Posidoniimonas corsicana: one gene and its partner. Each later gene encodes a partner of the first gene's protein in a complex. Links are inferred from orthologs where the notes say so. Each region holds a gene or a part of one and is shown on either strand. Other genes may lie near its edges. The genes, in order: nusB and rpsJ.

Region 1 (9,912 bases):
CAGCAGCGGGAAGTAGCCCAGCAGCACCGCCCGGCTGCTGGCGAACAGGTCTTGGTTGGCGGTAAACGCGGCGCGGTCCAGCCGCTTCGGGGCGCCGACCGCGTGGAGGAAGCTCCGCTCGCCGGCCGGGTCGATCAGCGCGACCGTGGTGCTGGTCGGCGCGTCGGGGTGGGTCATCAGGCGGCCGGGGTCCAGGCCCTCCGCCGCGTAGCGGGACCGCACCAGTCGGCCCCACTCGTCGTCGCCGACGTAGGTGAACGCCGCGGCCCGCATGCCGAGCCTGGCGAGCGTGACCCCCGCGTTCGAGACGATTCCGCCGGTCGCCAGCACGGGCGGCTCGGTCCGCACCAGCTGCCCCGCGCCGATCGGCCGGTCCAGCTCAACGGGGCGGACCAGCACGTCCAGCACGCAGGAGCCGCAAACGACGACATCGAGGGTCTTTTCCACCGCCCGCCTCCCGCCAGAGGTCCGAGGCCCGCCGCCGCCGACTAGATCGCCTCGGGGCCCCGCTCGCCGGTGCGGATGCGGACGCAGTCGTCCATCGGCAGCACAAAGATCTTCCCGTCGCCGATCTCGCCGTGCTCGCCGGTGCGGCCCCCCTTGAGGATCGCGCTGACGGTCGGCTCGACAAAGTCGTCGTTCACGGCGATCTGCAGCTGCACCTTGCGGAGCAGGTTCATCGAGACCTCCTTGCCGCGGTACAGCTCGGTCTGGCCCTTCTGCCGCCCAAAGCCCTGCACGTCCATGATGGTCAGCCGCACGACCTCCACCTCGGACAACGCCGCCTTAACGTCCTCCAATTTGGTGGGCTGGATGATCGCGATGATGAGTTTCATGTGCCGCAGGTGGAAGTCAGAAGGAAAGGAGCAGCGTCCGGGAAACCACGCAAACCCCCATCATAGTCCGACACCCCCCGGATGCGACAGGCCGGGCGCCGCCCCCGCGAACCAGCTCGCAGAGCCCTCTAACCAGCGCCCGTTAAGGACACCCCGGCTTGGGCAGGTTAGGCGGAAAACCCACCCAAGCCACTCGGGGCATCCTTCTGGATTGGTCTCGGCGGACGGCCGCCGGTGGGGCGCGGCGTCGGGACGCGGACGGGGATCGGCAGCGCTTCCGGCGCCGGCAGGAGGAGCCGCGCCGTTAGTCGGCGGATCCGCAGCAGGCCGTTCCGGAGGGCCCGCCGCGCGGAGGCGTGTAGAGATGGCATAGCCAGTCCGCCGCGGGGCTACCCGCGGCCAAAAAAATAGTCCCACCAACTCGGGCGAGCCAGGCGGACAACCCGCCCGAGTTGGTAGGGACACTCGGTTGGACTCTTGAATGTTTCAAGCACAAGGTTCCCAACCCGGGTGGGCCAGGCGGTAAACCCACCCGGGTTGGAAGTGAACCTCGTTCGGTTGCGCCGGCGTCCGGCCGGCCGCGTTGTCTGGTTGAGAGCCTCCAGCCCGGGCGAGCCAGGCGGACAACCCGCCCGAGCTGGAGGGACACTCGGTTGGTCTAGTCGAAAGGTTCCCGGCCCGGGTGAGCCAGGCGGATAACCCACCCGGGCCGGAAGTGAACCTTTACTGGCGGCGCCGACGCTGGGTCGGCTGCTCTGATCGGGGATTTGAGAGCCCTCAACTCGGACGGGCCAGGCGGATAACCCGCCCGAGTTGAAGGGACACTCGGTTGGTCGCGGTTGTGTTCTCGAAGCTCAAGGACCCCCTGCCCGGGCGAGCCAGGCGGAAAACCCGCCCGGGCTGGGGGTGAACCTTGTCTCGTGTGGCGGCTGTGTTGCTGTGCTCGCCGGTTGTGTTGCTAAAAGGTTCCCAACCCGGGCGGGCCAGGCGGTAAACCCGCCCGGGTTGGTGGTGAACCTTGTCTTATGTGGCGGCCGTGTTGCGGCGCTCCCCGGTTGTGTTGTTAAAAGGTTCCCAACCCGGGTGAGCCAGGCGGATAACCCACCCGGGTTGGTAATGAACCTTGTCTCGTGTGGCGGCTGCCGATGCGTGGCGCTCGCCGGTTGTGTTGTTAAAAGGTTCCCAACCCGGGTGAGCCAGGCGGATAACCCACCCGGGCTGGTAATGAACCTTGTTTCGTGTGGCGGCCGCCGAAGTGTGGCGTTCGCCAGGTGTGTTGTTAAAAGGTTCCCAACCCGGGTGAGCCAGGCGGATAACCCACCCGGGTTGGTAATGAACCTTGTCTCGTGTGGCGGCTGCCGATGCGTGGCGCTCGCCGGTTGTGTTGTTAAAAGGTTCCCAACCCGGGTGAGCCAGGCGGATAACCCACCCGGGCTGGTAATGAACCTTGTTTCGTGTGGCGGCCGCCGAAGTGTGGCGTTCGCCAGGTGTGTTGTTAAAAGGTTCCCAACCCGGGTGAGCCAGGCGGATAACCCACCCGGGTTGGTAATGAACCTTGTCTCGTGTGGCGGCTGCCGATGCGTGGCGCTCGCCGGTTGTGTTGTTAAAAGGTTCCCAACCCGGGTGAGCCAGGCGGATAACCCACCCGGGCTGGTAATGAACCTTGTCTCGTGTGGCGGCTGCCGATGCGTGGCGCTCGCCGGTTGTGTTGTTAAAAGGTTCCCAACCCGGGTGAGCCAGGCGGATAACCCACCCGGGTTGGTAGTGAACCTTGTCTCGTTGCCTGATCGGGTCAGGCGGGTATCAAATCGACTTGTCGATTCCGCTGGGTGTTGATGGTTTCAAGCAAACGTTTGGTCCGACTCGCCCTAGTGGGTCGAGTAGGCCTGCATGCCGTGCTCGCTGATGTCCAGACCCTTCTGCTCGTCCTCGGCGGACACTCGCAGCAGGCCAGCGGCCTTGAGGGCGACAAACAGGGCCAGCATCGTCACGAACGACCAGCCGCAGATGGCCAGCGTGCCGATCAGCTGCGTGGCGAAGCTCGTGGTGCCGTCCTCCAGGTAGCCGTTCGGCAGGATGCCGATAGCCATGCAGCCCCAGATGCCGCACAGGCCGTGCACCGGCCAGGCGCCAACCGGGTCGTCGATCTTAAGCTTGTCGAGCAGCATCACACCGGCGATCACCAGCACACCGGCCACCACGCCGACGATGATCGACTGCCAGTCGCTCATGCAGTCGCAGCAGGCGGTGATGCCGACCAGGCCGCCGAGGATGCCGTTGAGGCCCATCGACAGGTCGGGCTTGCCGAACATGATCCAGCTGATCAGCGTGGCGGTGATGCCGCCGGCGCCGGCCGCCAGGGTGGTGGTCAGGGCACAGTGCAGCATGCCGTCCATGTCGCCGGTTCCCTGGAACGCGAGCATCGAGCCCGGGTTAAAGCCGTACCAGCCGAACCACAGGATGAACACGCCCAGGCCGGCCAGCGTGATGTTGTGGCCGGGGATAGGGACCGACTTGCCGTCGACGTAGCGGCCGATCCGCGGGCCGAGGATCATGGCGCCAGCCAGGCCGGCGAAGCCGCCCACGCCGTGCACCACCGCCGAACCGGCGAAGTCCTGGAAGCCACGCTCGGCGAGCCAGCCGCCGCCCCACTTCCACATGCCGCTGATCGGGTAGATCAGGCCGGTGAGGATAGCGCTGTAGATCAGGTAGCCGCTCACCTTCATGCGGCCGGCCACGGCGCCAGACACGATCGTCGCGGCGGTGGCGGCGAACACGGCCTGGAACAGCCAGTCAACCTCCGGGCTGAACGTGCGGTCGGAGGCCGAATCGTAGCCTTCCAGACCGAACCCGCCGAAGGCGAAGAACTTGCTCTCGAAACCCTCAACACCGTAGGCGCCGGGGTACATGATCCCGAACCCGATGATGAAGAACAGCAGCACGCCGACGCAGATGTCCATCGAGTTCTTGAACAGGATGTTCACCGCGTTCTTAGAGCTGTTGAAGCCCGCCTCGACCATCGCGAAGCCGGCCTGCATCAGGAACACCAGCACGGCGCAGATGAACAGCACCGCGTTGTCGAGGGCGTATCCGACGCCCAGGTCGGCTTCCTCTGCCTCTTCCTCAGCCGCTTCCGCAGTTTCTTCGGCCTCGTCGGCGGTCACCTCAGCTTCTTCAGCGGCCACTTCGGCCTCGCCCTCTTCCTGCGCGAACGCGGCAGGCGTGGCGGTCAGCGTGACGGCGAAGCCCAGCAGCAACAGCGCTGCGAGACTACGCCAAGAAAAGTCGGTAGTCATGAATCAGATGTCCTCGAATTGAAATGAGCGGTCAGAAGGATTTTTCGATACGGGCCAGGGCCGCAACTCGGTTTTCCACCTACGTCCCTGACCCGCCTGGCCCACTAGGGCACAAAGCGGATAGCTAGCTATGTCGCGTCAGCTCAGCAACGAGTGTGCCAGTAGCGCCGATTTCTTGACCGCCATTGCCGTAAGTGGCTTGCGGTAGGTGATTTAATAAAATTGAGATCCCTCCTGCCGGGGGGCTGGATCCGCCATGACCTCCTGGGCCCGCCGACTTTGCGCGCAGGCCGAGCATGGTTGTTAAGCACTGGTAAGCCGACGCTTTGGGTCGATGGTCGGCCCCGACCCGCGCAGCGTGCTGAGCCCGTCTGCCGCTGGGTGTTTGGCCACGGTTCCGCTTGCTTCCGCTCGCACCACGGTTGGCGTTGATGAGGTGGCCGGTGGGAGGTGGCACGGAAGAGGCGGCTCTGGCGCTTACGCCCGGCTAGGAGCCAATCGGCCAAGAGCTTCGCAGATGATGCAGACGGCCGCTGCCAGGCGACAGCCTTTCTGTCGGCGTCGCCGGTTTGTGGATGAAACCGGCCACCCCGCGCGGTCCAATGAAGGGTTGCCAGATTGGCCATCCATCCAGCGGGCGCCCGATCACTGCGTGGTGCGTTCAGCCCGTCGCGGTGGTGTGGCGACGGCGACGCCGCCGACGTGTCCGATCCGCACGGACAGAATCGGACAAAACCCCTGCCGCCCTGTTCCCTGGAGGATGTCGCAATGGCTTAGTTCAAAACCACTTACGAGGGAACTGGGCAGAAGTATGCCCCGAGTTTTGTCCCCTCCGCGCGTGTTCTTGGACAAAACGTTTCGGACAAAACCCTGCCGGGAGCCGCGACGTCGCCAGCCGGCGGCGTGACCTGCCGGATCGATGAGCAGTGGGCGCCGCCTACGATTGGACATCGGCGACAAAAAAGACCCCCGGGCGGCGTACGCCCGGGGGTCGTGAGGGGTCAGGATGTCGGGGGTGTCGGTCTGGGTTGGTCGGTCGCAATCAGTACGTCAGGATGCAGTCGACCCCGAAGGTCGTTTGATGGTCCGACCCGTCGGCGTAGCCGCCGTCGGTTGGGGTCCAGTCGTAGCGTATCTCGGGCCGGACAATCAGGTTCGAGGTCGGTCGGTAGTTCAGTCCGTAGGTCGTCTCGTAGTAGGAAACTCCGTCGCTCTTCCACCATTCCAGGCGGGTCCCCAGCGCCAGGCAGTCGTTCACGTTGTAAAACAGGTACTGGTTGAGGCCCACCTGATCGTCGTTCGTGCCGCCGCCACTCTGGTCGACATAGTCGACGTAGTCGCTCTGCAGCACGTAATTCAGGCTGTCGGTCAGGGTGAAGTCGAAAACCACGCTGTGCGAGTAGCCGCTGCCGCCGGACGAGCGGGCGCCGAAGTTGCCGATCGTCGAGATGTAGGTCACCGTGACCCCGTCGACGATGTCGCCGCTGAAGCCGCCCAGGTAGTTGCTGCCGCCGTCGGTCTGGTCGAAGCCGGTGTCCCAGCCCGCGGTCCAGCCGCCGTACAGCGTCACGCCGTCCAGCCCGCTGTACGTGGCGAGCACGCCGGTGTGGGTGAACGGCTCGCTGTTGAACATCGTGAGGGCGTGGCTGTAGAAGAAGTTGTCCGGGGCGGTCACGACCTCGTAGCCAACCAGCGTGAAGAAGTGGCCAGCGATAAGGGACCAGTCGCCGAAGGCGACCTCGCCGTACAGCTGCGGCATCGCCCAGCCGTAGTCGCCGTGATCGAGCGACGCGTCCCAGCTGCCGAAGTAGCGGGTCCCGGCCCCCGGGTTGCCGAACGCCTGGGTCTTCTGCGCGTCGGTGCCGTACATGACATCGAAGCGGAAGCCGAAGTCCAGCCCGCACGAGCCGTCGGCCACCCGCTCGAAGTAGAGCCACTGCTGCTGCAGGTTCAGCCGGTGCGGCACATCGTTGAACGAGAGCAGCTGGTTGCCCGCCCCAGGCCGCGAGAGCGGCGTGAAGTCGCTGTGGTAGCCGAGCTGGGTCCATCCGCCGACCTCCATCCAGGGGTCGCAGCCGCACAGCGTCTGGCTGAGCGACCACGGCTCGTCGGAGCAGCCGTGGCGGCTGTGCGGGCAGCAGGCGGCGTAGTCGTCGCACAGCGGGGCGAACGACGGGGCCGGCTCGGCCACGGGTGTCAGCGGCGCCGCAGGGGCCGCCGGGGCGGTTGGGGGCGCTGGGGTCGGGGTGGGGAGTGCGTCGCTCGGCGACGACTCGTCCGAGTAGTAGTGCTCGTAGTGGAACGACGACGGCCGCACGGACCGCGGCTGCGCGATCTCGTTGGCTACCGCCCCGGCGCCCGACAGGGCGATCAGGCCGGTTGTCACCACGGCGCGCGGCGATGGGAGGGAGGGCATGGCAGGCGGACTCGGAAGGGAGGAAACGGGGGGCGGCCAGCGGCCCCGGCCCGGCGGGACGCTAGCTGGGGGAGAGTATCGGAAGAGCGGACGCGGCCCATCGCCCCCGGTCCGAGAAGAATGGCCAGATTGGGCCGCCGCGCGTCCGCTAGCGACGCGCAGCGAAGCCGTTCGGGCGGGAAAGACAGCGGCGGTCGCGCCCGTGCGGCCGGTTGGCGCGGTCGTGAGGCGGGCTGGCGCTACGCGCCTGCGCTCATCACGTCGGCGAACAGGGCCTCGACGAACTCGTCCGGAACGAACGGCGCCAGGTCCTCGTGCTTCTCGCCAACGCCGATGTACTTCACCGGCAGCCCGAGCTGCTGGCGGATCGCGACGACCACGCCCCCCTTGGCGGTGCCGTCGAGTTTGGCGAGCACCAGGCCGGTGCAGCCGGCGGCCTCGGCGAAGCTGTTGGCCTGGCTGATGCCGTTCTGGCCGGTGGTGGCGTCGAGCACGAGGAGCGTTTCGTGCGGCGCGCCGGGGACCGGCTTGCCGATCGACTGGCGGATCTTGGTGAGCTCGTCCATCAGGTTGCGCTGCGTCTGCAGGCGGCCGGCCGTGTCGACGATGCAGACGTCGATGCCCTCCTTGGCGGCCTGCTCCGCGGCGCGGTACGCCACGCTCGCCGGGTGGCTCTGGGGCTCGCCGGTGACGATCTGGGCGCCGAGCCGGTCGGCCCAGATGGTGAGCTGTTCGACGGCGGCCGCGCGGAACGTGTCGCCGGCGCCGAGGATCACGCTCTTGCCCTGGCTCTTGAACAGGTGCGTCAGCTTGGCGATGGAGGTGGTCTTGCCGGCGCCGTTCACGCCGCACACCATCACCACGGTCGGGCCGCTGTCGGCGAAGTCGATGGGCGACTCGGGCTGCGCCATCAGCTCCTTCAGCTTGACCTTGAGCGCCGCCACCAGGTCCTCGCGGTGCACCACGCGGGCGCGGAACTGCTTGGCGATCTCGTCGACCAGGGCCTCGACGGAGTCGTAGCCCATGTCGGTCTTGAACAGTATGGCGCGGATCTCTTCGAGGAAGTCGTCGTCGACCAGCCGGCCCTCGCTCTTGAAGAGGTCCCGGATGTCGGTCTTCAGGAGGTCGCCGGTCTTCTTGAGTCCCTTCTTGAAGCGGTCGAATAGAGCCATGAGGAGCGTAGTTTGGTGCGTGGGGTTGGGGTGGGTGGCTGGTCGGCGCCGCGTCTTGCGGCTACTTCTTCAGCTTGTCGAGGATGCCGTTGACGAACTGGGCCGAGTTCTCGCTGCCGAACCGCTTTGCCAGCTCCACCGACTCGTTGATCGCGACCTTGAAGGGGGTGTCGCCGTAGAGGATCTCGAACGCGCCCAGCCGCAGCACGTTGCGATCGGTGGCGGCCATCCGGCCGATCGACCAGTTCTGGGCGATCCGCTCGATCTCCTGGTCGATCTCGCCCAGGTTGCGGCGGACGCCCAGGATCAGCGTCCGGGCGAACTCCTCCGCCTCGGGGTTGTTGAGCCGGCCGTGGATGAATTCGGTCAGCTCAGCGACCGACGCGCGCGAGTTGTGCTCGTCCTCGAACAGGATCTGGAGAGCGACCTCGCGGCTGCGGCTGCGGACGGACATAGGGGCGGGCGTGGGGACGGGGGGCTGAGGCGGCGCGCCGGTGGGGCGGGCAATCCCCTATTATCGCGTCGGGAGGGCCGCCAGCAAGCCGGCCATGTGGAGGGCCGCCTCGGCGCACTCCGCCCCCTTGTTCCCTACGTTCCCGCCGGCTCGCTGGATCGCCTGCTCGAGCGTCTCGCAGGTCAGCACGCCGAACAGCACCGGCAGGCTGTGCTCGATGCCGATCCGCATCAGCCCGTCGGTCACGCCGGCGTTGATCCAGTGGTCGTGGACGGTGTCGCCCTTGATGACGGCGCCCAGCGTGAGGATGCCCGCGTAGCGGCAGGTGTCGGCCAGCCGCTGGGTGACCACCGGGATCTCCCAGGCGCCGGGCACCCACGCCACGTCGACGGCGTCGTCGGCCACGCCCCGCTCGGCGAAGGTCGCCAGGGCACCGTCCAGCAGCTTCTGGGTGATCGACTTGTTCCACTCCGCCACGATGATGGCGAAGCGGGCGTTCTCGGGGGCGTCCGCTGGGGAAATAACGTTAGGCATCGTGCAAGTGGGGAAAGTGGAAAGGCGAAAGGCGGCGTCGGACCGGAGGCCGCCGCTAAGGGCTTCCCCTTTCCGCTTCCGCCTTCCCCATTCTGGCTAGGCTTCCTTCATGCTCATCAGGAACTCGGCGTTGCTGCCGGTCTTGAGGAGCCGCTTGGTGAGCATGTCCATCGCGTCGGCGGGCGCCAGCTCGTTGAGGACCCGACGCAGCAGGCAGACGCGGCGGTACTCTTCGGGGTCCATCAGCATCTCCTCGCGGCGGGTGCCGGAGCGGTTGATGTCGATGGCGGGCCAGATCCGCTTGTCGACCAGCGCGCGGTCGAGCATGATCTCCTGGTTGCCCGTGCCCTTGAACTCCTCGAAGATCACCTCGTCCATGCGGCTGCCGGTGTCGACCAGCGCGGTGGCCACGATCGTCAGCGAGCCCCCCTCCTCCACCTTGCGGGCGGAGCCGAAGAACCGCTTGGGGCGTTGCATGGCGTTGGCGTCGATGCCGCCTGAGAGGACCTTGCCGCTGGACGGGCACTCGGAGTTCCACGCCCGGGCCAGGCGGGTGATGCTGTCCAGGAAAATCACGACGTCCTTGCCGTATTCGACCATCCGCTTGGCCTTCTCGATGACCATCTCGCTCACCTGCACGTGGCGGGCGGCTGGTTCGTCGAAGGTGCTGCTGATGACCTCGCAGTTAGCGCCCTTCACCTCCCGCTCCATGTCCGTGACCTCCTCGGGCCGCTCGTCGATGAGCAGCATGATCACGTAGGCGTCGGGGTAGTTGGTGAGGACGGCGCGGGCCATCTTCTGCATCAGGATCGTCTTGCCGGCGCGGGGCGGGCTGACGATCAGGCCACGCTGGCCGAAGCCGATCGGCACGATCATGTCGACCACCCGCATGTCCACCTCCTCGGGGGTGGTCTCCATGCGGATCCGCTCGTCCGGGTGGCACGCGGTGAGGTCGTCGAACGAGACCTTCCGCGACAGCAGGTTGGGGTCCTGGTCGTTGATGGTCTCGACCCGCAGCAGCGCGAAGTAACGCTCGTTCTCTTTCGGCGGGCGGATGGCGCCGGCCACCGTGTTGCCGTTGCGGAGGTTGAAGCGGCGGATCTGGCTCGGCGACACGTAGATGTCGTCCGGGCAGGAGAGGTAGTGGTAGTCGGGGCTGCGGAGGAAGCCGAACCCGTCCGGCAGGATCTCCAGGGTGCCCTCG
Region 2 (9,989 bases), 1.3 Mb from region 1 along the record:
CTCCGTGATGCCGGTCACCTCGTAGAGCATCGTGCCGGGCCGCACAACGGCCGCCCAGTAGTCGGGTTCACCCTTGCCCTTACCCATGCGGGTTTCGAGCGGGATGGAGGTAATCGACTTGTCCGGGAAGATGCGGATGTAGAGCTTGCCCTCGCCACGCACATACTGCTGCGCGGCGATACGGCCCGCCTCAATGGTTTGGGCGCTGATCCAGCCGCCCTCTACCGCCTGTAAACCGAACTCGCCAAAGACCACGCGGTTGCCGCGGGTCGCGTTACCTCTTATACGACCTCTTTGGCTTTTTCGATGCTTGACCCTCTTGGGCATCAGCGCCATCAGCTTGGTCCTCGTACTCGCCTTGGTTTACCCACACCTGGACGCCAATGTGCCCCTGTGCGGTCTTTGCTTCAACAAAACCGTAGTCAATCTTCGCTCGCAGGGTGCTCAGCGGGATGCTGCCTGCAATCTGCTTCTCGCGGCGGGCCATCTCGGCGCCGCCCAGCCGCCCCGCCAACTGGATCTTGATCCCCTTGGCGCCGGCCTCCATGGTCTGCTCGAGCGCCCGCTTGATCGCACGGCGGAACGGCGCCCGCTTGATCAGCTGCTCGGCGATGTCCTCGGCGACCAGGTGGGCCTGGATCTCCGGGCGTCCGATCTCCTCAATCTTGATGTTGATCCGGCGGCCGATCAGGTTCTGCAGCTCGTCCTGCAGCTGCTCGACCTGCTGGCCCTTGCGGCCGATGATCACGCCCGGCCGGGCCGCGTGCAGCACGACCTTCACCTCGTCGCGGGTCCGCTCGATCTCCACCTTGGGGATGCCGGCGAACTTGTACTTCTTGGTGACGTAGTCGCGGAGCTTCTTGTCTTCCAGAAGCAGGTCCGCAAACTCCTTCTTCGGAGCGTACCAGCGGCTCTTCCAGTCGAGCATGATGCCGGTGCGGAATCCGACGGGGTTGACTTTCTGTCCCATAAGGTTGGGTCGGGGGTCTGGGTGCGGGGTTCAGGAACCCGGTTGGTTAACGCCTATTCAACCGCGACGGTGATGTGGCTGAATCGCTTCTTGATCACGTGGGCCATGCCGCGCGCCCGGGGACGCATTCGCTTGAACATGGGGCCGCCGTCGACGCGGGCGTCGATGACCGTCAGGCCGGCCAGGTTGGGCGCCCGCTGGTCCTCGGCGTTGCCCAGGGCGCTCTGCAGCACCTTCTCTAGGAGCCGGGCGCCGCGGTGCGGCTGGAAGCGGAGGATCGACAGGGCCTCGTCCGCCCGCTTCCCGCGGATCAGGTCCGCCAGGGGACGCACCTTGGTGGCGCTGATTCGTGCGTGTTTGTGGGTTGCTCGGTAAGCCATGGTATTGCTGTTGGCTGTTGGCGGTTGGCCGGGGGCTACTTCTTGCCCTTGCCGCTGTGGCCGCGGAAGGTCCGGGTGGGGGAAAACTCGCCCAGCTTGTGGCCGACCATGTCTTCGGTGACCTGCACCTTCACGTGGACCTTGCCGTTGTGGACCATGAACGTGTGGCCGACAAACTCGGGCACGATGGTGCAGGCGCGGGCCCAGGTGGTGATCGGGTTCTTGGCGCCGGCGTCGTTCTGCTTCTCTACCTTCATGTAGAGCTTCGGATCGACGTAGGGCCCCTTTTTGGTGGAACGACTCATGCTTGGCTTTCAGCTCGTGGCCGCGGCGGCCGGTGGTCGGCCGTGCGGGCGCCGGGACAGCGGTTACTTGGTTACCAGTTTCTGCACGCCGTAACGCTTCGACTTGCGGCGGCGGACGATCGCCTTGTTCGACGGCTTGCGGCGCTGGCGGGTCATGCCGCCCTTGGCGCTCTTGCCGGTCGGGCTCACCGGGTGACGCCCGCCCTTGGTGCGGCCCTCGCCGCCGCCGTGCGGGTGGTCGATCGGGTTCATCGCGGTGCCGCGGACGTGCGGGCGGCGGCCGAGCCAACGCTTGCGGCCGGCCTTGCCCAGCACCACGGCGCTGTGGTCGGGGTTGCTGGTGGTGCCGATCGTGGCGCGGCAGGTGGACGGGATACGCCGGATCTCACCGCTCGGAAGCGAGATCTGGGCCCAGCCGGCCTCGCGGGCCATCAGCGTGGCGCTGGTGCCCGCCGAGCGGCACATCACGCCGCCGCGGCCGGCCTGCAGCTCGACGTTGTGCACGACGGTGGCCAGCGGGATCTTCGACAGCGGCAGGCAGTTGCCCACGTTCGGCGGGGCGTCGGGTCCGCTCATCACCTGGTCGCCGGCCTTCAGGCCGAGCGGGGCGATGATGTACCGGCGCTCGCCGTCGGCGTAGACCAGCAGCGCGATCCGCGCCGAGCGGTTGGGGTCGTACTGGATGGAGTCGACCGTGGCCAGCACGTTGTCCTTGTTGCGGCGGAAATCGATCAGCCGGTACCGACGCTTGTGGCCGCCGCCGCGGTGGCGGCAGGTGATCTTGCCCTGGTTGTTGCGTCCGCCGGTCTTGGTGAGGGGACGCAGCAGCGACTTCTCGGGCTTGTAGCCCTTGGTGAGCTCGGAGAAGTCACTCACCGACGCGTTGCGGCGCCCGGCGGAGGTCGGCTTGTATTTTCGGATGCCCATGATGGCGAAGGCCTTCGGCTTTAGGCTGTCAGCTATCGGCTGTCAGGTGTGGTGTGTGGTCGATCGTGCGGGGTCGGCCTAGAAGAAGTCGATGCGGTGCTCTTCGTTGAGCGTGACAATAGCCTTCTTCCAGTCGCTCGTGCGGCCGTAGCGGAACTTGGTGCGACGCAGCTTGCCCTTGCGGTTCTGGGTCGCGACCTTTTCGACCTTCACGTCGAACAGCGACTCGACCGCCCGACGGATGTCCTCCTTGGTCGCTAGCCGGCTCACCTCGAACGAGTAGGCGTTGTTGCGGCTGGAGCGGTGCACGCCCTTCTCGGTGACCAGCGGACGCAGGATGACCTGGTGCGGCTCGAGCGTGAGCGACGTCTTCTGTGGGATGTGCCGTGGCATGGTTTATTCCTCTCCGTCGGACGTGCTCGCGGACGAACCATTCCCGCCGGCCTTGGCCTTGAGGGCCTCGATGGCCGCCTTGGTGATCAGCACCCGGCGGGACGAGAGTAGGTTCAGGGCGTTGAGGTCGCTGGCGCGGGAGACGCTCACCTTGGCGATGTTCCGGGCGCTCTTGTAGACGTTGACGTCGTGCTCGGCGGTGGTGACCAGCAGCGAGCTGCCGTCGCAGCCCAGGTTCTTGATGACCTGGGCCATGTCCTTGGTCTTGGGGGCGTCGAACTTCAGGTCGTCGATCACCACCAGCTCGTCGTCCTGCACCTTCGAAGCGAAGGCCATGCGCGTGGCGAGCTGCAGCGCCTTGCGGGGCAGCCGGTACGAGTAGTCGCGGGGCTTGATCGCGAAGATGTGCCCGCCGCCACGACGCACGCCGCTGCGGCGGCTGCCGGCGCGGGCGTTGCCCGTGCCCTTCTGGCGGTACATCTTCTTGGTCGTGCCGGCGACCTCGCCGCGGGACTTGGTCTTGTGCGAGCCCTGCCGCTGGTTGGCCTGGTACATCACCACGGCGTCGTGCAGCAGCTGCTTGTTGATGCTGGACGCAAAGTCTTCGGCCTCGACGTTCAAGGTGCCGACCTTGTTGCCCTTGCGATCGTGGACAGTGAGTTTTGGCATTGCTGGCTACCGGCGGACGGCTGGCAGCAGGGCTAGGCCCCGCGGCTCGGCCGAAGGCCCTCTAGAGTGTGTTGGTCTTGCGGATCGCGACGTACGCGCCATTCGGGCCGGGGACGGCGCCACGGATGACAATCAGGTTGTTCTCGGCGTCGACGCTCACCACCTTCTGGTTGCGGATGGTGCAGCGGGCGTTGCCGTACTGACCCGGCATCCGCACGCCCTTGAACAAGCGGCTCGGGTAGGCGCTGCAGCCGGTGCCGCCGAGGTGGCGGTGGCACTTCTTAACGCCGTGCGTGGCGCGCTGGCCGGAGAAGTTGTGGCGCTTCATGGCGCCGGAGAAGCCGCGGCCCTTGCTGGTGGACGTGACGTCCACGCGGTCGATCTCGGCGAACTTCTCGACGGTGACCTCGCCGCCGACTTCCAGACCGTCGGGGCTGCCGCGGAACTCGCGGACCCACCGCTTCGGCTCGCAGCCGGCCTTGGCGACCGCTTCGACGCCCGCGGCCGACCGCTTCTTGGAACGCTTGCTGTCTAGCTTCGCGACGTGACCTCGCTCGCTGCGGCGGGCGAGACGACGGGGCTTATCGAGGTAGCCCAGCTGCACGGCTTCGTAGCCGTCCCGCTCGGGCGTGCGGACCTGCAGCACGCTGCAGGGGCCGGCCTGGAGCACGGTGACCGGCACAGCCGACCCCGCCTCGTCGAATACCTGGGTCATCCCGACCTTGCGGCCCAGGATCCCAATTGCTTTTTCCGTACCGGCCATGCCGCCACGCCTTCCGTCGTCTTGTGGTTGTAGGTCACGTTGCCGGCAAGAGACACGCGGCTTGGGAATCCAGCTAGGCTGGGGGCCCAAGCCCCGGCTTACTTGCCTGGCGTCCAGTCATGCTTTCGCTTGAATGGCTGCTTGACGCAGTGCCCAGGGGTGATTTTGTCGGTTGGCGGTCAGCCGCCTTGGCGCCAGGCCCGACGATGCTGGCGTCGCCACGGTAGGCCAATCGCTAGGGGCGAGGCCACACGTGAGCGATTATTATCGCGTCTAGGAGGTGGTCGCCTTGATCTTGATATCGACGCCAGCCGGGAGGCTCAGCTTGTTGAGAGCCTCGATCGTCTTGGCGGTCGCCTGCACGATGTCGATCAGACGCTTGTGCGTACGGATCTCGAACTGTTGGCGTGACTTCTTGTCCACGTGCGGTCCGCGGAGGACCGTGTAACGCTCGATCCGCGTCGGCAGCGGGATAGGCCCATGAACAACGGAGTTCGTCCGCTTGGCCGTATCCACGATCTCGGCGGCGCTCTGGTCGAGAGCCGCGTGATCATAGGCTTCCATTCGGATCCGGATTACTTCTTGACTCGATGCCACCGGGTCGTACCTATCGGGTTCAGCTGCCGAGGGGCCTGCCTTGAAGGAAAACAGGCCGCAACGGGTGCAAGAGCGTCAATTCTCAAACAGCACCAGTGTCCCCAGCGTGTCGCGGGGAATCGGTGAGTTTATGGTGGTCCCAGCAGGCTGTCAATAACGCCCCAGGGCTTTTTCATTCCTCCTGCGGCCCGCCCACCGGTTGTGCCGCGCTGGCAGAGGTTGCGGGCGAAATTGCTGGCATTGGAGTTCCCGGTCGGGGATAACCGTTGGGGATAAGCTGTCGGTCGGCGGCTTCGGGCGGTTGTTTTCATGGGAGGGGGCACAGTTTGAGCGGTACAACAATGCTGACGCGGTCCGGGCGGGTCTTAGCGATGTCGGTTGCGTGGCTGGGTTCCGCTGTGGGGCTCGCTTCGGAGGCCCAGTGGCCGCAGTTCCGCGGCCCCGATGGCCAGGGGAACGTGGCCGGGACGCGGGCCCCCTACTCCTGGGGTGAGGACGACGGGGTCCGGTGGAAGACCGCACTACGCGGCGAGGGCTGGTCCTCTCCGGTGGTGCTGGGCGATCAGATCTGGGTCACGGCGGCGGAGAAGGAGGGCCCGGAGGCGCCGGGCGAGCAGGGGACCGTCAGCGTCGACAAGGTTAAGCTGTGGGCCATCTGTATCTCGCGGCAGAGCGGCGAGGTGACCCGCGAGATCCCCCTGTTCGAGATCGACGATCCCGAACGGATCCACTCCCAGAACAGCTACGCCTCGCCGACGCCCTGCGTTGCCGGCGAGTTGGTGATCTGCCACTTCGGCCGGAACGGGACGGTGTGCATCGACTCCGCCAGCGGCGAGGTTGTGTGGAGCAAGGCGTTTGTCATCGACCACTACGTCGGTGCCGGGAGTTCGCCGATCGTCTGCGGTGGTCAGCTCATCTTAGTGTGCGACGGCGCCGATCGGCAGTTCGTCGTGGCCCTCAACCCGCAGACCGGCGACGAAGTTTGGCGCCAGGACCGGCCGCCAATCCGCGCGTCGAACCCGGACATGCGGAAGTCGTTCTGCACGCCCTTGGCGCTGGTGCACCAGGGTCAGGCGTTGGTGGTGGCCCCCGGCGCCCAGTGGGGCGTGGCCTACCGCCCGGAGGACGGCAGTGAGGTCTGGCGATACGACCACGGCTCTGGCTTCTCGCTGGTTCCCTGCCCGGTGAGCGACGGCGAGTCGGTCTTCTACTGCACCGGGTTCGCAGGCGATGCGGTGCTAGCATTGCCACTGTCGGGAGAAGGTGAGCTGGAAGAGTCGGCGGCTCGGTGGCGCCACAAGCGGCAGGCGCCGCATCAGCCGTCGCCCGTGCTGCACGCCGGCCGGCTTCTGATGGTCAGCGACACCGGCATCGCCCAGTGCCTGGAAGTGGAAAGCGGGGAGGTGCTGTGGAAGAAGCGTCTCGGCGGCAACTACGCCGCGTCGCTCCTGCGTGTCAACGACCGCTACTACCTCTTCAGCAAAGAGGGCGTGGCCACCTGCCTGAACGCCGATGGAGAGGTTCTGTTGGAGAACCGTTTGGACGGCCGGTTCCACGCCACGCCGGCCATCGTCGACGACGAGTGGATCATCCGCACCAACACGCACCTCTACGCCATCGGCGCCTACGAGCGGATCTAGCGACTGGGCGGAGCGGGGCGTGCCCCCTAGAGTCTGAGCATGTCCGTTTCGCTCCTCGATCGTTGGGCTAACTGGATCGGTGACCGATCGCTCGAGCAGGCGATACAGGCCGAGCTCCGGCGGGGCGGGTTTGCGGTGCACGCCTCGAAGATTATCCGCCCCCGGCTGGTGGCCATCGAGCGTCCGGGCTGGGTGCAGGTCCACCGGTTCGAAGTCGAAACGCTTGATTCCGAGCGCCACGCCGTGCGGTTGTTTGGCGCGGTCCGCGACGACGGCCGGTCGGAGCGGCCCCGCGTGGTGCTGACACACGACCGGAACGAGCGTGACTCGCAGCTAGACGCCTGGTGCGAAGGGCTTATCCGTCGAGACTAGCGGTCGGAGAGGTGAGACCGCGGGGCGCCAAGCAACCCGGTGAGCGTCACGAACCGCAGGCCCTTCTGTTTGAGCTTTGGCAGCGCTTGTTCGAGTGCCTCGGCGGTGCGGAGGCCCCGCGATGGGCCGTCGTGCAGCACGATGATGTCCCCAGGGTGGGTGCGGGCCAGCAGGTAGTTGGCCAAGAATCGGCTCGACGCGATGTGTGAGTCCAGCGGGAACACGGACCCCAACACCAGCCGGCCCCCGTGAGTCTCGGCGGCCGCCACCATCGCTCCGTCGTAGAATCCGCCGCCCGGTCGGAGCCAGCGGACCTCGCCGAAACGACGCAGCCGCTCGCCGGACACGCGGATGTCTTCGCTGAACTCTGCTGGGCTCATCCGCCAGCCGCGTACGTCGGCGGTCTGGTGGTTTGCGATCTCGTGGCCCGCGGCCACGATGTCGGCTAGCAACGCCTCGTTGCCGTCGATCGAGTCCGATAAAACGAAGAACGTGGCTTGAACATCGTGGTTCGCCAGTACATCGAGGATGGCGGGGGTGGAGGTAGGGTCGACCGAGTCGTCGATCGTCAGGGCAACGGTCGGGCCGCCTGAGGGGTCGGCGTAGAAGGGCGTGCTGGGGGAGTTGAGCAGCCCGAGCAGCCATGCGGGCGGGAAGGTCGCCAGCAGCGGGACGCCCAGGGCGTAGGCCCCCGCGGCATTTGCCAGGCGGGCCCATCGCGGCCCCGCCGCGCCCAGGCCAGCCAGAGAAGCTACTAACGCAGCCTGCGTCAGCAATTCGACGCCCCAGAATCCGAGCCCGGGCCCCACCGGTATCCACCGCGACACTTGCGGCGACGATCGAAACCGCGGCCAATAGGGTTGCCCAGGTGGTCCCCACAGCGATACGCAGGCCAAGTGGCTTGCGGTGATTGCCATGGGGGCGGACCGTCGGCATAATCGCGTATGTGTTCGTCTGTTCACCTATTCGGTTGGGCCATTAACACGGAGTTCTCGACGATGATTCTACGAACGTTTGGTCTTTCGGTGGTTGTGTTCACGTCTTGGGTTGCGGGGGCGGCTTTCGCTCAGGGGCTGCCTCAGCCCGGTAAGGAGCACGAGTTGCTGAAGAAGGAGGTCGGGGAGTGGACCGCGGAGGCCACTGTCTGGATTGCGCCGGGCGTGGAGCCAATGAAGTCCACCGGCGCCGAGAGCAACAAGATGCTCGGCGGCTTTTGGCTGCTGAGCGACTTCAAGGGCGAATTCGGCGGCGTGCCCTTCACCGGACGCGGTCAGCTGGGCTTCGAGCCCGAAACGGGCAAGTATGTCACCACTTGGGTCGACTCGATGGTCCCCAGCCTGTTTGTTGCCCGCGGAGACTACGACGCCAAGTCCCGCACCCTGACGCTGCTCGGCGATGGGGTCGACATGAACACGGGCGCCAAGAAGCAGTACAAAGCGGTGTCCCGCTATGTGGATGACGACCACAAGGTTTTCACCATGTTCGAGGCCGAACCCGGCTCGGACGATTGGCGGAAGAGCATGGAGATGCGGTACACGCGGAAAGACTAGCGGCGGGGCGGTCGGTACAGCGCCAGCAACAAAAAAGCGGCGGTCCCCACGGGACCGCCGCTTAGTTTTTCTTCGTTGCTCGCGCTGTCGGCTGTTAGCCGTTGCGGCGACGCAGGCCGATCGCGGCCACGCCCAGCAGGGCGAGGGCGGCCGAGGCGGGCTCGGGGACCGGGTTGTAGGTTCCGATTGGGAAGGCGTTTGGCGCGACGTTCGTCGTCTTCCCGTCATTGGCGTCAACGCCGCTGTAGGTCCAGTCGTCCAGGACGAAGGTGCCAGCGACCGCTGCAGTGCCAGACTTGCGGTAGGCCCAGCCATCAAGGTAGTCCCAAGGCTGCCCTGTGCCGTCGACATCCAGTTCGCCGAAGGTGTCGCCTACGGTCGCGAAGGTACCGTCGTCGGCCGAGTCGAAGAACACCTCAAGGGCGTCGTCGCCATTGATTGACGCAGCGCCTCCGCTCGTCCCGTCAGCGGTGTCGAACACGAGCGACCCTGCGGGGATCTCGCCTGCGAAGTAAGAGGCGAATTCTGCGGTGCCCGAGACAATGTACATGAAATCTCCAGCAGACGCGGAACCGGCAAGCACGGATTCAAATCCGTCGCTTCCTCCGCCGTTGTTCGCGGCGCCCACTGCCCACCGGCTGAGGTCGGGGATGTCTTCTGCGGCGTAGAGTTCAACAACCTTTGGGATGCCACCAGGGAGGGGCCCATCGAACGCGCCGGTGATGATGAGGCTGAGGTGGTCTGCGTTTGCTTGGCCAGCAACCAGCAGGAGGGCGGCCGCGCAGAGCGACCGGAACAGGGACATCTTCATTAGAGCTTACTCCTTGGAGGTCGTACTTCGTCGGCAGCAGCCGACACGGAGAGGGAGATGCGGTGGTGGGACTTCAATGCCGGAATCAACAACAGCATCCTGCTGCCGACCTGGTACGCGCCTGCAACGTCGTATCCTAGCCAATAGGGCGGACGGTTGAAGGGTTTCCATCGCTTTTTCGCCGAAGCTTCACCCAGCGGTTGCCTCGGGTCGCCGTAGGTGTTGCGCGGCTGGCAGGCCCGTAGCGCGGAATTGGTCGCACCGTAAGTTCTGCTTGCATAGAGGTTTACTGCTGAAGTCGCGGCCAGTCGTACGAAAAACCCGCCGCGGGCAAAGTGCCCGCGGCGGGTTTGAATCGTCATCGGATTGGGGCGGCGGCGATCAGCTGCAGCCCATGCTGTTGCCGCAGTTGTGGCACAGGTAGCAGTTGCCGTTGCGGACCGTGATGCTGCCGCAGTTGTCGCAGCTCGGGGCGTCGACCTGGAACGTGGCGAACTGCTCGTTGCGATTCGCGGACTTGCCCATCGTGGCGCCCGCCCGTTCGAGCAAGGCGGTGTTCACCTCGTAGCCGACGCCGTTGGCGTGCCCGTTGGTCGCGCCGTTCCTTGGCGC

The links.
Region 2: the proteins of nusB (region 1) and rpsJ are in contact, whole or in part, in a solved structure (PDB 3D3B), measured with the Escherichia coli proteins. The link is inferred for Posidoniimonas corsicana from one-to-one orthologs.

What each region holds. Positions count from the first base shown.
Region 1 is NZ_SIHJ01000001.1:897,341-907,252, reverse strand. What follows is about bases 6,479-9,341. They hold nusB (transcription antitermination factor NusB), read right to left. Parts: upstream 8,175-9,341; coding sequence 7,782-8,174; downstream 6,479-7,781. Other genes in these bases: rho (transcription termination factor Rho), read right to left, coding at 8,805-9,341; ribH (6,7-dimethyl-8-ribityllumazine synthase), read right to left, coding at 8,235-8,708; ftsY (signal recognition particle-docking protein FtsY), read right to left, coding at 6,788-7,720; KOR34_RS03340 (outer membrane beta-barrel protein), read right to left, coding at 6,479-6,548. Also shown: KOR34_RS03355 (carbohydrate kinase family protein), read right to left, coding at 1-447; KOR34_RS03350 (P-II family nitrogen regulator), read right to left, coding at 489-836; KOR34_RS03345 (ammonium transporter), read right to left, coding at 2,705-4,132; more of KOR34_RS03340, read right to left, coding at 5,175-6,478; more of rho, read right to left, coding at 9,342-9,912. UniProt on the Escherichia coli protein: Part of the processive rRNA transcription and antitermination complex (rrnTAC). The complex forms an RNA-chaperone ring around the RNA exit tunnel of RNA polymerase (RNAP).
Region 2 is NZ_SIHJ01000001.1:2,199,092-2,209,080, forward strand. What follows is about bases 3,343-6,282. They hold rpsJ (30S ribosomal protein S10), read right to left. Parts: upstream 5,005-6,282; coding sequence 4,681-5,004; downstream 3,343-4,680. Other genes in these bases: rplD (50S ribosomal protein L4), read right to left, coding at 3,343-3,644; rplC (50S ribosomal protein L3), read right to left, coding at 3,706-4,359; KOR34_RS08485 (outer membrane protein assembly factor BamB family protein), read left to right, coding at 5,403-6,282. In the rest of the region: rplP (50S ribosomal protein L16), read right to left, coding at 1-336; rpsC (30S ribosomal protein S3), read right to left, coding at 275-970; rplV (50S ribosomal protein L22), read right to left, coding at 1,024-1,350; rpsS (30S ribosomal protein S19), read right to left, coding at 1,386-1,655; rplB (50S ribosomal protein L2), read right to left, coding at 1,719-2,582; rplW (50S ribosomal protein L23), read right to left, coding at 2,661-2,975; more of rplD, read right to left, coding at 2,979-3,342; more of KOR34_RS08485, read left to right, coding at 6,283-6,644; KOR34_RS08490 (hypothetical protein), read left to right, coding at 6,684-7,016; KOR34_RS08495 (polysaccharide deacetylase family protein), read right to left, coding at 7,013-7,843; KOR34_RS08500 (DUF1579 domain-containing protein), read left to right, coding at 8,015-8,566; KOR34_RS08505 (PEP-CTERM sorting domain-containing protein), read right to left, coding at 8,661-9,377; KOR34_RS08510 (hypothetical protein), read right to left, coding at 9,377-9,739; KOR34_RS08515 (vitamin B12-dependent ribonucleotide reductase), read right to left, coding at 9,759-9,989. UniProt on the Escherichia coli protein: Involved in the binding of tRNA to the ribosomes. Part of the processive rRNA transcription and antitermination complex (rrnTAC). The complex forms an RNA-chaperone ring around the RNA exit tunnel of RNA polymerase (RNAP).